Regions from separate parts of the Micromonospora sp. NPDC005686 genome, predicted to be linked through region 2. Evidence: riboswitches for the same ligand, from Rfam matches in the RefSeq annotation. Region 2 holds a riboswitch; each other region holds the start of a gene.

Region 1 (3,262 bases), on a different contig from region 2:
CGTGCCCGGCCGGCGGCGGCGGGGCGCTCGGGCGGGTGGACTCGTCCCAGGGGCGGCGTGCGCTCAGGCGTACCCCCGGGTCCGGGGTGGGGGTGACCCCGAGCGTGCCGGCGCCGCCGCCGGCGGCCTGTTGTCCAGCGGCCGGGCGGGGCTCGGGCGCGGTGCGCTCGGCGGCGACCAGCTCGCGCACCGCGGGCGCGACCTCCTGGCCGAAGATCTGGATCGCGCGCGGCTCGTCGCTGCCGAGGATGAACGTGGTGATGCCGTGCTCCAGCGTGAGCCCGGCCAGTTCCTCCACCCACTGCTCCGGCGGCCCGGCCAGGAGGCCGCCCGACGAGCGGGCGAACGTGCCGGTCACGTTGAGCATGCGGCGGATCGCGGCCGGATCGCGTCCGGCGGCCCGGGCGCCCTCGTCCACCAGGGCGTTCAGGGCGGGCAGCTCGTCGGGGCCCTTCGGCAGGTACGACAGGGACGGCAGCCAGCCGTCCGCGGCGCGGCCGACCAGGCGCAGCATGCGCGGCTTGTACGCGCCGACCCAGATGCCCACCGGGTGCGCGGGCGCCGGGCCGCGCTTGGCGCCGACCACCTGGTAGTGCTCGCCGTCGACGCGGATCATGCCGCGGCGGTCGGTGTCCCAGACCTCGCGGATCACCCGGATCGCCTCGTCGAGGGCATCGACGGCCGCGCCCGGGGACAGGCGTCGCCCGCCCGCCGCCTCGATCGCGTCCCAGAACGCGCCCGCGCCGAGTCCCAGCTCGACCCGGCCGCCGGTGAGCAGGTCCAGGCTGGCGACGCTGCGGGCCAGCACCACCGGCTGGCGCAACGGCAGGTTCAGTACGTTTCCGGCCAGGCGGACGCGTTCGGTGGCGGCAGCCACGTAGGACATCAGCGTCCAGGTGTCCAGGAAGCCCGGCTGGTACGGGTGGTCCTGGAACGTGACCAGGTCCAGCCCCACCTGCTCGCAGAGCCGGGCCAGCGCCACCACCTGGTCCGGCTGCGCGGCGGCGGGGGTGAGGAAACCGCCGAAGGTCAGCTCGTGTCCGTGATCGGTCATCTGTCCCGCCTCCCGTGATCTTGCCCAGCCCTGCCACGGTAGCGCCCGGTAGCCCGGCCGGGTGAAGGGCATCACAAGAAGTGGACGATCGACGCAAAGCGCTCTTAGCGTCGGTTTCGTTCGCAGTAGCGGACACCGCAGGCCGGAAACGCCAAATCCCGCCGTCGGCCGCGGTCACCGAACCTCGTGCGGGAGCGGGGGAACCACACGTTCCACGGTGCATCGTCACCTCGGGGTGAAGCCGCCACCGGCGGCCGGGCTCCTCGGCCCGAACCCGACAGCTCACCTCGTCGGCGTGGAGGAATCCACATGGCAACTGAACACTCAGCCCGAGGCCGCCGTACCGCTCTCGGAGCGGTGATGGCCGGCGCCGCCCTCGGCGCCGCGACCCTGTTCGGCTCGGCCGCTCCGGCCAGCGCGGGCGTCAACTGGGACGCTGTCGCTCGCTGCGAGTCGGGCGGCAACTGGAAGATCAACACCGGTAACGGCTACTACGGCGGGCTCCAGTTCTCCCGCGCCACCTGGAACGGCTACGGCGGCCAGAAGTACGCCGCCCGCGCCGACCTGGCCAGCCGGTCCGAGCAGATCGCCGTCGCGGAGAAGGTGCTGCGCGGGCAGGGCATCGGCGCCTGGCCGGTCTGCGGCAAGAAGGGCGGCTCGGCGAAGAAGGGTTCCGGGTCGGCCACTGCCGACAAGCGGTCAGGCGTGAAGAAGGCCGCGCCGCGGCGTCCCGCCACGAAGAGGGCCGCACCGGAGCGGGCCCTCGTCGCGCCGCGGCCCGGTACCGGCGCCGGGACGTACCTGGTCCGGCCCGGGGACACGCTGTCGGAGATCGCCGTGGCGCAGCGCGTCGACGGCGGCTGGCGTGCCCTGCACGAGCGCAACCGCACGGTGGTCGGTGACGACCCGGGGCTGATCTTCCCCGGTCAGCGGCTGCGCCTGCGCTGAGCGGCTCCGGCGGCGCCCGGCCGGGTCACCCCGGCCGGGCGTTCGCCCGTCCGCGACACGCCGCGTCAACGGGTCTCCGCCCGGGCGCGACACGCCGCACCACGGGCGTCCGGCCTGCTCGCGGCACCGGGAGGCGACCCACGCCGGCAGGCGAGCGCGATTCGTCGGGGCCGGTTGCTAGGGTCACGGTGCTCGGCTAAGACGTGAGGAAAGCGCGGATATGACCAACGACCCGTTCTCGGCGGCCGCGAGCCTCGATGAGCTGCTGACCCGTACCCAGCAGGCGCTCACCTCGATGCGCTCGCGGGCCTCGGCGCATGCCGACGGCGAGGCGGGCGACCTCCTGCGCGCCGAGGGCACGGCCGCCGGCGGCCGGGTCCGCGCCGTCGCCGTCCAGGGTGGCCGGCTGGATTCCGTGACGATCGACCCGGAGCTGGCCGGCGAGCCGCTGGGCGTCCTCTGCGAACACCTCGTCGCCGCCGCCAACGCGGCGCTGTCCGAGCTGGACGCCCAGGTCAGCGCGTCCGCGCGGGCCGACGCCGACGCGCTCGCCGCCCGGCTCGGCAGCATGGGCGACCAGGCCGAGCTGTTCGGCCGCGCGATGCACGAGGCGGCCGCGCGGATCCACCGCGACCGGGGCGCCGCGTCCCAGGGCGCGTGCCCGGCCTGACGCATCGGTGCCGGCCGGACGACGCGCCCGGCCCGGCGCGACGACGCGCCCGGCCCGGCGCGACGAAGCGGCCGGCCCGGCGCGACGACACCCGGCCGGGCGCGACGAGGCGGCCGGCCGTCGGGAGGACGACGACCGGCCGCGCTACGCCACGGTCAGCTCAGGTTGACCGCGGTGTCGTCGACGACGAAGGACGTCTGCAACGAGCTGTCCTCCACGCCGCTGAACGAGATGGTCGCCGTGGTGCCGGCCAGCGACGAGATGTCGAAGGACCGCTGCACGTAGCCGGTGGCCTTGTTCAGGTTGGAGTAGGTGGCCAGCGTGGTGCTGCCCGCCTTGACGGTGAGCTTGTCGTACGCGGTGCTGGTGGTCGACTCCGCGCTGTCGATGTGCAGCCAGAAGCTCAACGTCGCACGGCATCCGGCCGGGATCGTCACCGACTGACTGAGCGTGTCGGTGTGCGACGAGCCGTATCCGTCCAGCCACGCCTTGTACGAGCCGCCGTGCGCGGCCTGGCCGCTGTTGGTGGTGATGACGCCGGACGAGGCGCTCCAGCTCACGTTGCCCGACTCGAAGCCCGGGTTGGCGAG
Region 2 (3,262 bases):
GATGTACGCCTCGTCGTCGCTCTCCTCCGGCGGGAACGAGTGCAGCGCGTAGCGGCCGTCGCGTTCCAGGTCGCGGCGCTTCGGCGAGTCGACGACGAAGCACCAGAGCCCGTCGGCGGTGATCACGGGGGAGACCGGGTGGACCCGGGGGCCGCCGTCGGCTCGGACCGTGGCGAGGTAGCCGAAGCCCGGCCCGTACTGCTGCATCAGGAGGCGGATCTCGTCGGCGAGGCAGGGCTCGTCGGCGGCGAATTCGGACCAGGAAGCCATGTGGACACTCTATCGAACACATGTACGAAGATGTAGTGCGACACGCAGGTCACCCATACCGGTCGCTATGGTGTTCCGATGCTGCTCTCCGACCGCGACCTGGTCTCCGAGATCAAGGCCGGCACGCTCGCGCTGGAGCCCTTCGAGCCGACGCTGGTGCAGCCGTCGAGCATCGACGTACGCCTGGACCGGCTGTTCCGGGTCTTCAACAACCACCTCTACACACACATCGACCCGTCGAAGCAGCAGGACGACCTGACCTCGATGGTCGAGGTGCCGGAGGGGCAGCCGTTCGTGCTGCACCCGGGCGAGTTCGTGCTCGCCTCCACGCTCGAGGTGATCTCGCTGGGTGACCAGCTCGCCGGGCGACTGGAAGGCAAGTCGAGCCTGGGGCGGCTGGGGCTGCTGACCCACTCGACCGCCGGCTTCATCGACCCGGGCTTCTCCGGCCACGTCACGCTGGAGCTGTCGAACGTGGCGAACCTGCCGATCACGCTCTGGCCGGGCATGAAGATCGGCCAGCTCTGCATCTTCCGGCTCTCCTCGCCGGCCGAGCACCCGTACGGCTCGGCCGTCTACGGCTCGCGTTACCAGGGCCAGCGCGGCCCGACGCCGAGCCGGTCCTGGCAGAGCTGGCGCACCTGGCCGACGCGCTGACGGCGCCCGCGGCTGTCGAGAGGGGCCCCCTCCGCTGCCGGAGGCGTCAAGAGAGGGCCCTTCCTCACACCCGGCCGTAGCTGTTGATGTCGCCGTCGTCGACCCGCTTCATCGTGATCGGCTTGCCGGACTGGGAGGCGTGCACCACCCAGCCGTCGCCCACGTACATCGCCACGTGGTGCAGGTCGCCGTAGTAGAAGACGAGGTCACCGGCACGCAGCTCGGCCCGGCTGATCCGCTTCGTCACGCCGTGCTGTTGGCGCGCGTTGTGCGGCAGCGACACACCGCCCTTGGCCCAGGCCGCCATGGTCAGGCCCGAGCAGTCGAAGTGGTCCGGCCCGGCCGCGCCCCAGACGTAGATCTTGCCGATCTGGGCGCAGGCGAACTTGACCGCCGCACCGGCCGCGCCACCGGGGTAACCGGCCGGGCAGGGCGCCGGGCGCAGCGGGCCGCCACCACCCTTGCCGTACACCTTGAGCCGCAGCTTCTGCAGCCGGGCGATCTCGGCGTCGATCTGCTTCTTCTTCGCCGCGAGCTGGGCCTCGGTGCGCGCCAGCCCGGCGATCATCTCGTCCAGCGGCTTCTTCTTCGCCGCCAGCTCGTCGCGCAGCGCCGCGACGGAGCGCACCTGCTCGTGCTGCCGGTGCGCGAAGCGGTCGAGCAGTTCCAGGCCGTTGACCAGGTCACCGGGCGAGCGGCTGCCGAGCAGCGCGTTGACAGTGGACAGGTTGTCGCCCTTGTAGGCGTCGGCGGCGAGCCCGCCGACCTGGCCGAGCGCGGCGTCCACCCGGGCCTGGAGGGGTGCGATCTGCCGGCCGAGCGCGTCGGCTTGCTTGCGCCGCGCGGCGAGTTGCTCGCGTACGGCGTTCACCTGCTCGATGACCGGTTCGAGCTTGTTCCAGTCGCGGTCGATCTGGGCTTCGATCTCGGCGACCGAGGGTTCGGCGTGTGCCGCCGTGGCGCCGCCGGTCAGGACGACGGCGGTGCCGACCAGGGCGGCGAGTGCGGTGGTGAAGCGGGACCAGCGGGTACGCGGCACAGCCGTGAACCGGTCGACCGACCGGCTCGACGACGGCCGCGGGGCATGGAGTGCCACCGGGCGTCCGTACTCCTTCTTCAGTTCCGCCTACCGGGTTAGCTGACGGATTCGGGCGGGAAGGGAGCCGCCCTACCGCAGCAGCGCTGCGGATTCACCCCAGGTACCTGGTTCCCCGGCTCGCCCGTGGGCGACTCGGCGGTGCCGGACCGTCACCGACCGGGGTGGACGGTGAGACATGCGGCCGACGATTCACCAGAGTAGGGACCACAGTTATCGATCCGCAACTTCCGGCGGCGTGACACTCCGTACGCGATGCGGCAGCGCGCCGCGAGCGGAGGCGAAATTTTCTTTCAAGACTGATTACCCACTGGAAAGGTATTGACCATCGCGGGTGTGCGGAGTGAGGGTGGAAACGCAGTGACCCCCATCCCTGTCCAGGAGGTTCGATGCACCTCTCCGCCCCGCCGTCAGGCAGACGGATACTGCTCGCCGCCGCCGTGGTGACCGCCACCGCGCTGGCGACGACCGGCCCGGTGAACGCCGCGCCGGACACGTCCGCGCCCGCGAGCGACAGGCAACAACAATACGCCGCCGCGGCCGCCGAGTACGGCGTCCCGCAGAACGTGCTGCTCGGTGTCTCCTACCTGGAGTCCCGCTGGGACACCCACACCGGGCAGCCGAGCACCAGCGGCGGATACGGCCCGATGCACCTGACCGACGCCGCGCACATCCTCGCCACGCCGGGCAGCGCCCACGTCGACGAGGACGAGGACCCGCGCGGCGACGACTCCCGCCCGCTGAAGCTCGACCCGGCCACGGCCGCCACGCCGGAGCGGGAGACCCCACTGCCGCCCGCCTCGCTCCAGACGCTCGACGCCGCCGCCGCGCTCACCGGGCTCGACGCGGGGACGCTGCGGACCGACCCGGCCGCGAACATCCGCGGTGGCGCGGCGCTGCTGGCGTCGTACCAGAAGGCCCTGGGCGGGCCGGTCGGCGCCGGCACCGACCCGGCGGCCTGGTACGGGGCGGTGGCCCGGTACTCCGGCGCGGACACCACCGACGGCGCGGCGGCCTTCGCCGACGAGGTGTACGACCAGCTCGGCCAGGGCGCCAGCCGGACCACCGACGACGGCCAGCGGGTCACGCTCGCCGCCACCGCCGCGAAGCCGGACCGCTCCCGGCTGGCCCGGCTCGGCCTGCGCAACGCCGAGCGGCCGGACGGGCTGGAGTGCCCGGTCCGGCTGGCCTGCGAGTGGATCCCCGCGCCGTACGAGCAGCTCAGCGACGACCCGGGCG
Region 3 (3,262 bases), on a different contig from region 2:
GCATGGAGTACGACGGCGTGGTGCTGGTGGCGCCGAGTGAGATCCGGGCCGACCCCGGTTCGGGCGTACGCACGCTCTACGTGGCCTTGTCCCGGGCGACCCAGCGCCTCACCACGCTCGACCCGCTCTGAGGACACCCGTCCGTGGCCCCGCCGCCACCCATTGTTTAGTTGCATACATAGCGATGTGAACATACATTGAGCCTGGCCGGTACGGGGCAGGGAGGGTGTTGGCGTGGGCGCAGGTCATGACCACAGCGGCGCGGTGGCCAACGCGGCACACCGCCACCGGGGCCGCCTCTGGGCCGCCTTCGCGCTGCTCGCCGTCCTGATGGTGGTCGAGACGGTGGCCGCCTTCACCACCGGCTCGCTCGCCCTGCTCTCCGACGCCGGACACATGTTCACCGACGTCCTCGGCATCGGCATGGCCCTGGCCGCGATCACCGCTGCCCGCCGCGCCGGCACCGACCCGCAGCGCACGTTCGGGCTCTACCGGCTGGAGGTGCTCGCCGCCCTGGCCAACGCCGTGCTGCTCGGCGCCGTCGCGCTCTACGTCCTGGTCGAGGCGGTACGCCGGTTCGACGAGCCGCCCGAGGTGCTGGCCGGTCCGATGCTCGTGGTGGCGGTGCTCGGCCTGCTCGCCAACATCGTCGCGTTCGCGCTGCTGCGCGCCGGGGCGAAGGAGAGCATCAACCTGCGCGGGGCCTACCTGGAGGTGCTCGGCGATCTACTCGGCTCGCTCGGCGTGATCGCCGCCGCGCTGGTCATCGCCGTGACCGACTGGTGGTGGGCCGACCCGCTGGTCGCCGTCGGGATCGGCCTGTTCATCCTGCCGCGCACCTGGCGGCTCGGCCGCGCCGCGCTGCGCATCCTGGTGCAGGCCGCGCCGGAGCACCTCCAGGTGACCGCCGTGCACGACCGGCTGGCCGCGGTGCCCGGCGTGGCCGAGGTGCACGACCTGCACGTCTGGACGCTCACCTCGGGCATGGAGGTGGCCTCGGCGCACCTGACCACCGACCCGGGCGTGGACCCGGGCGCAGTGCTGGCCGCCGCGCGGGCCGCCCTGCACGAGGACTTCTCCATCGATCACGCCACGTTGCAGGTCGAACCCGGAGCGTCGGCCGGAGTGTGCGGCAAGACCGAGTGGTGATTAGGGCAGACTTAAATCACTGTGGCTGTTGTAGTCTTATGCCGGTTTTGCCCCGCCTAGTGGTATTGCTCCACGGAGCCGTACCCGGGCAGCGCCGGTAGTCTCGGTCGCGGCCGCACCCGCGGGCGCCACCGGCCCCGGTGGGGCGGCCGTCGCCTAATCGTCCGCAGGGACGAGCCGGGGAACCACGTACGTGGGGTGCATCCGCGTCAGCGGTAGGGATCTTCCGTCCCGAACCCGTCAGCTAACCCGGTCGGCGTTGACGGAAGGACGTGTGAATGCCCGACGTGGCACCTGTACGACGGACGGCCGCCCGGTTGGCGGCCCTGCTCGTCGCGACGCTGACCCTCGGCGTCGCGACCGTTCCGGTCTCCCCCGCCTCGGCGGCGCCGGCGACCGGCCTGCTCGCCGCCGCGCCCGGCGACGACGAGGGCGGCACGCCCGAACTGCGTGCCCAGCTCGACGCCGCCAGCAAGGGCTGGCTGGAGGCGAAAGCCGCGCTGAACCGGTCGGAGAAGCGCCAGAAGCAACTGAACGAACAGCTCAAGACGGTCGGCGCCGAGCTGGCCGTACGCGACGCGAAGGTCGGCGAGATCGCCGTGGTGGCGTACCGCAACGGCCGCCTGGGCACCGCCGGGGCGCTGCTCGGCAGCAGCAGCCCGGAGGGCCTCATGGACCGGGCCGCCGCGCTGGAGCAGGTCGCCGCGCACGAGGACCGTACGCTGCGCGACCTGATCACCACCCGGGACGAGGCCACCCGCACCCGCGCCCAGCTCGACGGCGAGATCCGCGAGCAGCGCAAGCAGGTGACGGTGATGGCCAAGCGCAAGGAGCAGGCCGAGCGCGCCCTGGAGGTGGCCAACGACCGCGCCTCGCGCAGCAGCAGCAGCGGCGGTGGCAGCGTCCAGGGCACCTCCAACAAGAACGCGAAGCCGGCGCCGCGCAACTCGGACGGCTCCTGGCCGTCGGAGTCGTGCAGCGTCAACGACCCCACCCCGGCCGACGGCTGCATCACCCCGCGCACGCTGCACGCGCTGCAACAGGCGAAGGCGGCCGGGTTCACCAGGTACGTCTCGTGCCACCGGCCCAGCGGCTCGGGCGAGCACCCGAAGGGGCGGGCCTGCGACTTCGCCGCGCAGAAGAACGGCTTCGGCGGCGTGGCCTCCGGCGGCGACCGGACGTACGGCAACAACCTGGCCGCGTACTTCGTGCGCAACGCCGACCCGCTCGCCGTGCTCTACGTGATCTGGTTCAAGCAGATCTGGCTGCCCAGCAGCGGGTGGAAGTCGTACAGCGGCGGCAACGGCGACCCGTCCAGCGACCACACCAACCACGTGCACCTGTCGGTGTACTGAGCGCCCGCAAGGGGCCGGCCGGGTCAGGCCGGCCGGCCCTCCAGGGTCGGTCCGAGACGCGCCGCCAGGCCCAGGTGAGCCGCCCGGGCCTGGCGGAACGCGTACCCGAAGAGCGGCGCCGGCGCGGTGAGCGTGATCTCCACCTCGATGCGTACCGTGCCGTCGGGCTCGTCGCACAGCCGGGTGTAGTTGCGTACGGTCGTCGCGGGCTGCTGCCGCGCGACGGTGACCACCTCGTCCTCGCTCGCGATCAACACGTCCGCCTGGTAGGTCACCGGGAAGTGCAGCGGGCCGAGTTGCAGCCGGTCGGTGATCGCGTAGCTGGACAGCGCGCCGGGCCGGGCCGGCAGCCTCCGGACCCGGACGATCAGCGGATGCAGCTCACCCTGGCGACTCAGGTCGCCTAGCAGGGCGACCGCTCCGGCCCGGCTGCACCGGGCCTGAACGGTGTAGCTGAAGCTGTCGCTGCTCTGCAAGCGGGCCCCCTCGCCGTCGTGCGTCGCGACGATCGTCCCGTACCGACGCCGGACTGGCAACGGGTAGAAGGTCCCCTGGCCGCAGGGGGTGCGAGCGACGCTCAGGCGCCGGGCAGCACCTCGGGGGTGTCGTCGGCGAACCACGGCTCAGGCGCGCCGAAGAGGCCGAGCAGGCCGGTCACCCAGAGCTGCCGGTGCACGAACCGGCTCGGCTCGGTGACCACGAGCTTGACGCCACTGACCTCGCAGGTCTGGAAGCCGGCCACCATGGCGCTGATGCCG

Evidence for each region. A riboswitch is a leader RNA that binds a small molecule or an ion and turns the genes downstream of it on or off. The one in region 2 is predicted to bind cyclic di-AMP.
Region 1: it holds a riboswitch for cyclic di-AMP, as region 2 does, so the genes downstream of both, ACFYON_RS10080 (transglycosylase family protein) here and ACFYON_RS17595 (NlpC/P60 family protein) in region 2, are expected to answer to the same signal.
Region 3: it holds a riboswitch for cyclic di-AMP, as region 2 does, so the genes downstream of both, ACFYON_RS16140 (hypothetical protein) here and ACFYON_RS17595 (NlpC/P60 family protein) in region 2, are expected to answer to the same signal.

What each region holds. Positions count from the first base shown of each region.
Region 1 covers NZ_JBIAIY010000003.1:635,827-639,088, forward strand. The annotation lists gene ACFYON_RS10075 (LLM class flavin-dependent oxidoreductase) at 1-1,054, opposite strand, end outside; cyclic di-AMP (ydaO/yuaA leader) riboswitch at 1,220-1,365, shown strand; gene ACFYON_RS10080 (transglycosylase family protein) at 1,364-2,002, shown strand; gene ACFYON_RS10085 (YbaB/EbfC family nucleoid-associated protein) at 2,223-2,672, shown strand; gene ACFYON_RS10090 (M4 family metallopeptidase) at 2,828-3,262, opposite strand, start outside.
Region 2 covers NZ_JBIAIY010000007.1:81,682-84,943, forward strand. The annotation lists gene ACFYON_RS17585 (pyridoxamine 5'-phosphate oxidase family protein) at 1-270, opposite strand, end outside; gene dcd (dCTP deaminase) at 349-927, shown strand; gene ACFYON_RS17595 (NlpC/P60 family protein) at 992-2,023, opposite strand; cyclic di-AMP (ydaO/yuaA leader) riboswitch at 2,036-2,174, opposite strand; gene ACFYON_RS17600 (peptidoglycan recognition family protein) at 2,413-3,262, shown strand, end outside.
Region 3 covers NZ_JBIAIY010000006.1:174,332-177,593, reverse strand. The annotation lists gene ACFYON_RS16150 (AAA family ATPase) at 1-131, shown strand, start outside; gene ACFYON_RS16145 (cation diffusion facilitator family transporter) at 235-1,149, shown strand; cyclic di-AMP (ydaO/yuaA leader) riboswitch at 1,293-1,423, shown strand; gene ACFYON_RS16140 (hypothetical protein) at 1,428-2,504, shown strand; gene ACFYON_RS16135 (SRPBCC family protein) at 2,528-2,980, opposite strand; gene ACFYON_RS16130 (STAS domain-containing protein) at 3,082-3,262, opposite strand, start outside.